Stappia indica: one gene and its partner. The protein of the gene in region 1 interacts with the protein of each later gene in a pairwise test. Links are inferred from orthologs where the notes say so. Each region holds a gene or a part of one and is shown in the gene's direction. Other genes may lie near its edges. The genes, in order: GH266_RS21220 and GH266_RS02535.

Evidence for each region.
Region 2: the proteins of GH266_RS21220 (region 1) and GH266_RS02535 interact in binary tests that used the Escherichia coli proteins (3 or more experiments, as listed by UniProt). The link is inferred for Stappia indica from one-to-one orthologs.

The regions. Positions count from the first base shown.
Region 1 is NZ_CP046908.1:4,620,259-4,623,308, forward strand. Bases 53-2,788 are described here. They hold GH266_RS21220 (SufE family protein), read left to right. Parts: upstream 53-1,072; coding sequence 1,073-1,504; downstream 1,505-2,788. Other genes in these bases: GH266_RS21215 (DUF5330 domain-containing protein), read left to right, coding at 267-761; GH266_RS21225 (DUF6456 domain-containing protein), read right to left, coding at 2,279-2,788. In the rest of the region: more of GH266_RS21225, read right to left, coding at 2,789-3,050. UniProt on the Escherichia coli protein: Participates in cysteine desulfuration mediated by SufS. Cysteine desulfuration mobilizes sulfur from L-cysteine to yield L-alanine and constitutes an essential step in sulfur metabolism for biosynthesis of a variety of sulfur-containing biomolecules.
Region 2 is NZ_CP046908.1:552,961-556,253, reverse strand. What follows is about bases 306-3,284. They hold GH266_RS02535 (cysteine desulfurase), read left to right. Parts: upstream 306-1,160; coding sequence 1,161-2,408; downstream 2,409-3,284. Other genes in these bases: sufA (Fe-S cluster assembly scaffold SufA), read left to right, coding at 2,880-3,257; GH266_RS02530 (SUF system Fe-S cluster assembly protein), read left to right, coding at 2,416-2,802; sufD (Fe-S cluster assembly protein SufD), read left to right, coding at 306-1,030. Also shown: more of sufD, read left to right, coding at 1-305. UniProt on the Escherichia coli protein: Cysteine desulfurases mobilize the sulfur from L-cysteine to yield L-alanine, an essential step in sulfur metabolism for biosynthesis of a variety of sulfur-containing biomolecules.

The DNA.
Region 1 (3,050 bases):
ACGGCTTAAGGAACCATGAAACCTCAAGTTTTCCCGGTGGAGCGAAGGGGCGGAACAGCGCGCCAAAGGGCCTGCGGAAGGGCCTTGGAATTTCGATAAAATTTGAGACGAATTTTGCGAAAACTCGTCTCGAAATTGCGAAAAATTGAGAGCGGCGACTCAACCCGGCGTTGGCGGATGCGTGCTACATTGCGGGCATAACGGATCCGGCGACCGCATGTCGGCGACCGGCCCCGAAGCAGAAATGACAACCAAGGGCGGCACCCATGTTCTTTCTTCTCAGATGCGCATTCTGGATCGCGCTCGTGCTGCTGATCCTGCCGATAGACACCGGCGAGGACGGCAAGGAGAGCGCCGGCATCAACCCTGTGACCGCGTTCTTCGCGGCCCAGTCGACGATCAGCGACCTCTCGGGCTTCTGCGAACGCAATCCGCAGACCTGCGAAACCGGCGGCCAGGCGATCTCGCAGATCAGCGCCAAGGCCAAGGTCAGCGCGCGGATGATCTACGAGTACCTGGACGAGAACGGCGAGCTGACCACCGGCGCGACCGGCACGCTGACCGCGACCGACCTGGAGCCGGTCTGGGCGCTGCCGAAGGGCGAACCCGCGACCACCGCCGAGGCGCCGAGTGCTCCGGCGACACCGGCTGCCGCCGAGGCAACCGCCGGGCAGCGTTCGGCCCAGGTCGCGCCGATCCCGGCGCCCGGCCACGGCCCGGTCCCGCTGCCCCGTCCCAAGGGCGCCGACCGTCCGGTCTGATCCGAAGCTTTTTCCCGGCGATCCGTTTCGCCGGCAGCCAATCCCCGGCCCGGCGGGCGCGCCCGCTGCCCGGGATTGCCGCAAGCCTCTTGACGTTTTTGCGCAAACTGAAGGCGGACCCTACCGCCGCCCGCGGGTGAACTGCTGCCCTGTTCGCCCGCGGGCTTTTTCTTTGCTGTCTGTCCTTTCCGGAAAAGCCGACGGCCTCCCCCCGGTTTCCATCTTCGGCCCGGCGGACTATATAGCGGGTCACGAAAGTCCGACCCGCTCCGCGTTCCGTTCAAAGACCGCCCAAAGACCAATGGCTGCCCATGATCCCGCCGCTCGACGACATCCTTGAGAACTTCGACTTCCTCGAAGACTGGGACGACCGCTACCGCTACGTGATCGAGCTGGGGCGGATGCTGCCGGAGTTCCCGGAAGAGGAACGCACCGACGCCAACAAGGTGCGCGGCTGCGCCTCGCAGGTCTGGCTGGTGAAGTCGGTGGAGCAGGACGAGGGCGGCGCGCCGCGCCTGGTGTTCCAGGGCGACAGCGACGCCCATATCGTCAAGGGGCTGGTCGCCATCGTGCTCGCCACCTATTCCGGGCGCAGCGCCGCGGAGATCGCCAAGACCGATATCGACGAGATCTTTTCGCGCATCGGCCTCAAGGAGCACCTGTCGGCGCAGCGGGCGAACGGCCTGAAGTCGATGGTCGAGCGCATCCGCGCGGACGCCCGCGCAGCGCTGGCCGAGGCCTGAGGCAGGCCCCCTTCGTCCTCCGGCACGCAAGCTCCTCCCTCGTCCTCCCGGACGGAAGCCTCTCCTTTTGCGTCCTCCGGACGCGGTCACTTTTTGCGTCCTCCCGGACGCAGGCGAAGCCTGCAGATCCGGGATCGGAGAGCCGAGGGCGGTTGCAGCAGCGCTCAGGCAAAAAGGCGGGCACCGTGCCTCCCCGGTCCCGGGTCGCGCTTGCGCTTGCCCGGGAAGACGCGGGGAGGGGGCGGTCGTGAGTGGCGAGGACACGCCGATGTGCCCCCACGCTCGGCCTGTCGTCCCGGTTTCGGCGCAGCCGAAGACCGGGACCCAGTAACCCCGAGCGGTTCGGGCGAGGCCTCGGCACTGCCGCGAGCTTCCCTTGCCGAACGGGCGCTTTCGCAAACCCACCCGCCCCGGCGGATACTGGATACCTGCCTTCGCAGGTATGACAGTGGTGGGGGAGGCGACGCCGCCCCGCCTCACGCCCGCTGAGGGTGCCAATGGGTCCCGGCTCTGCGCTGACGCGCGGCCGGGATGACAGCCGAAGAGAATGGCACGGCCACTCATCCCCTCTGCCGTCACCCCGGCCAAGCGCAGCGCGCGCCGGGCCTATTGGTTTCCAGAGCTGTTGCGGGTGTGTGGGGGTCGCTCCTCTCGTCATCAACTCATATCGTTGAGGTGGTCTCTCATTCTGGTGTTGAGGATGATGCCGGAGGGGCTGGTGCAGGGAGACGTTGCAAGCCAAGCGGAGCGGTAGGGTAAGCCGCCGGCGCGCGCTCAGCCGTAGCCGTAGTGGCGGGCGAGCCGCGTCAGCCCGAGCAGCAGGACCACCTTGGCGGAGCGCGGCGGCCAGCGCCGCTCCCGCTCCACCTGTTCCAGCCCCTTGAGCTCGCAGCACACGTCGATCAGCACGCCGGCAAGCTCCGGCCCGACATCCCGCATCGCCCGCTCCAGCCGCGCGCGCGCGGCCAAAGTGGTGTCGGTGAGCTCGACAAGGCCGCCGCGCGGGTCGCGCCCGCCGCCATGTCCTGCGCCGCTGCCGAGCGCCGACCAGGCCATGCCGCGCATCCCCGGAACGATGGCGCCATGGGTGTGATCGGCGCGCAGCCGCTCGCCGGCAGCGAATTGGCCGTCGTCGAGGATCGGCTCGCCATTGCGGCCGCGCCGCCGTCGCAACCAGGCCAGCGGGCTCTCGGCATGGTTGACGGTGACGATCTCGTCGGCCGCCCCGGCAATGGCGATGCGGCGGGTGCCGGTCTCCCGGTGCTGGGCGGCGAAATCCTCTTCGCCCGACGCAATGCGGCGGAGCCGGGCACGGCCGGCCGGCGACAGGACGAGACGGCCCTTGCCGCCCCGCTCCACCAGCCCGGCGGCAAAGGCCGCCCGCAGCTGGGCCGGATCGACAGCGAGAGAGGGGGCAAGGGAGGGGGCAAGGGAGGGGACCGGCGAGGGAGAGCGGCCGGGCGAGGGAGAGGCGGGCGAAGCCGGGGCGTCTCCTCGGTCGCCGCCTTCGGGGCTGGCGGGTCTGCGTCCGGCGGGCGCGGCGCAC
Region 2 (3,293 bases), 4.1 Mb from region 1 along the record:
CCTCGTCATCGTCGACGGCCACTTCCACGCGGGCCTGTCGGACGTTGCAGCACTGGCCGAGGCCGGCGCGAGCGTGCGTCCGCTCGCCGAGGCACTGGCTGAAGAGGGCGAGAGCCTGATGCAGCTGCCGGAGATCGCCGCAGGCGACGCGGCGACGGGCCTCAACGCCGTCTTCTGCGCCGACGGCATCGTGCTGTCGCTGCCCGAGGGCGTCTCTCTGGACAAGCCGGTCGAGATCGTCCACGCGCTGTCGGCGACTGCCGCCAGCACGAGCGAGCGGGTGATCGTGGCGGCCGCCAAGGGCGCCAAGGCGATCGTGCTGGAGACCTTCATCGGCGGGGCGGAGGGAAGCTTCTCCAACACGCTGACCGACATCCGCGCAGGCGACGAGGCGGAGGTGACCGTCGCCCGCCTGCAGATGGAAGCCGCCGGCACCACCCATATCGGCACGGCCGTCGTGACGCTCGGGGCGCAGACCCAGGTCAAGCTCATCGGCGCTGGCATCGGGTCGGGCTTTGCCCGGCACCAGTCCTTCGTTGCCTTCATGGGCGAGGGGTCGCGCGCGGACCTGCTCGGCATCACCATGGTGCGGGCCGGCCAGCATGTCGACCAGACGCTGGTGGTGGATCACGCCGTGCCGCAGTGCGACAGCCGCGAGCTGTTCAAGACCGTGGTCGGCGAGGGCGCCAAGGGCATCTTCCAGGGCAAGATCATCGTCCGCCCGCATGCGCAGAAGACCGACGGCCAGATGATGACCCAGTCGCTGCTGCTGTCGGACGACGCGGAGATGTCGCTGAAGCCGGAGCTGGAGATCTTCGCCGACGACGTGCAGTGCGCTCATGGCGCGACGAGCGGCCAGATCGACGAGGACCTGCTGTTCTACCTGCGCTCGCGCGGCATTCCGGAGGCCGAGGCCCGCACGCTGCTGGTGCTCGCCTTCCTGTCGGAAGCGGTCGAGGAGATCGGCGAGGAGATCGTCGTCGAGGCCTTCGAGGAGCGCATCCGCGCGTGGCTCGACGCCGGGGCATAAAAGCCCCGGCATCAAAGGCTGTGGGGGCGTAAAACCCCGGCATCAAAGCCTGCCGGGGCGCAAGGTCCCGACAGGACCGTACAGGCCGGGGCAGGCGCCCCGGCGAAGCGGGAGAACGCAGATGACGTCGATGACCGATCCCGGTGCCGTTGCAAGCGCCCCCTATGACGTGATGGCGGTGCGCCGCGACTTCCCGATCCTGTCGCGCGAGGTCTACGGCAAGCCGCTCGTCTATCTCGACAACGGCGCCTCGGCCCAGAAGCCGCAGGCGGTGATCGACGCGGTGACCAAGGCCTATTCACACGAATACGCTAATGTCCATCGCGGGCTGCACTACCTGTCGAACACGGCGACCGAGAATTTCGAGGCGGCGCGCGAGACCGTGCGCCGCTTCCTCAACGCGCCGTCGCAGGACGAGGTGATCTTCACCCGCTCGACGACCGAGGCGATCAACCTGGTCGCCCAGACCTTCGGCGCGGAACGCGTCGGGGAGGGCGACGAGATCGTCCTGTCGATCATGGAGCACCATTCCAACATCGTGCCCTGGCACTTCCTGCGGGAACGACAGGGCGCGGTGCTGAAATGGGTCTATGTGCGGGAGGACGGGTCCTTCGACATCGAGGCGTTCGAGGCGGCCCTGTCGCCCAGGACGAAGCTGGTGGCGATCACCCAGATGTCGAACGTGCTGGGCACCGTGGTGCCGATCCGCGACATCTGCCGCATCGCCCATGCGCGCGGCATTCCGGTGCTGGTCGACGGCAGCCAGTCGGCGGTGCACATGCCGGTCGACGTGCAGGACCTCGGCTGCGACTTCTTCGTCTTCACCGGCCACAAGGTGTACGGTCCGACCGGCATCGGCGTGCTGTGGGGCAAGATGGAGCACCTGGAGCGGATGCGTCCGTTCAACGGCGGCGGCGAGATGATCCTCGACGTCACCGAGGACATGGTAAGCTACAACAGCCCGCCGCACCGCTTCGAGGCGGGTACGCCGCCGATCGTCCAGGCCATCGGCCTTGCGGCCGCGCTCGACTACATGGACACGATCGGCCGCGATCGCATCGCCGCGCATGAGGCGGCGCTTCGCGACTACGCGCATCAGCGGCTGAAGCAGATCAACTCGATCCGCATCTTCGGCGAGGCGCCGGACAAGGGTGCCATCGTAGCCTTCGAGATGAAGGGGGTGCATGCGCACGACGTGTCGATGATCATCGACCGCGAGGGCGTTGCCGTGCGGGCCGGGACCCATTGCGCACAGCCGCTGCTGGCACGATACGGTGTGACCTCGACGTGCCGGGCGAGCTTCGGCCTCTACAACACGTTCGACGAGGTCGACAAGCTGGTCGAGGCGCTGCAAAAGGCCCACGACTTTTTCGCATGAGGGCGAGATGAGCGAAGACCAACTGACACAGGACGAGGACGCCCAGGCCGAGATTTCGGCCACCGGCTCCGCCTTTTCCGAGGACGAGCTGAAGCGCCTGACCGACGACATCGTCGGGGCGCTGAAGACCGTCTACGACCCGGAAATTCCCTGCGATATCTATGAGCTCGGCCTGATCTACAAGGTCGACATCGAAGACGACCGCTCGGTCGCCATCGACATGACGCTGACCGCGCCGGGCTGTCCGGTCGCCGGCGAGATGCCGGGCTGGGTGGAAAACGCCGTCAGCGCGGTCGCCGGGGTCGGCGACGTCAACGTGCAGATGGTGTTTGATCCGCCGTGGACGCCCGACCGCATGTCGGAAGAGGCCAAGGTGGCGCTCAACTGGTATTGAGTGCCGCTCGGCCCTATATTCAAGGGTAACGCGGGCGCGTTTCGTGCCCGCCAACCGCTAGAATCGGGGAAACGGATATGGGTTCCAGATTCCAGGTCCTGAAGCTGACGGACGCCGCCGCCGAGCGCGTGCGCGAGATCGTCGGCAATTCGGCCAAGCCCGTTCTCGGCCTGCGCGTCGGGATCAAGAAGGGCGGCTGCGCCGGCATGGAATACGACATGAGCCTCGTCGAGGAGGCAAAGCCGGGCGATGACGTGATCGACGACAAGGGCGTCAAGATCTTCATCGAACCGTCGGCCGCGCTGTTCCTGCTGGGCACGGAGATGGACCACGAAGTGACGAAGTTCCGCTCCGGCTTCGTGTTCCGCAATCCTAACGAGGTCTCGGCCTGCGGCTGCGGCGAGTCCGTCTCGCTGAAAGAAGCGGACGCGGAGGCGTTCGGGGCGCAGGGCTGAACGGCCGATCAGAGCTTTGGACACAATAAAACCCCG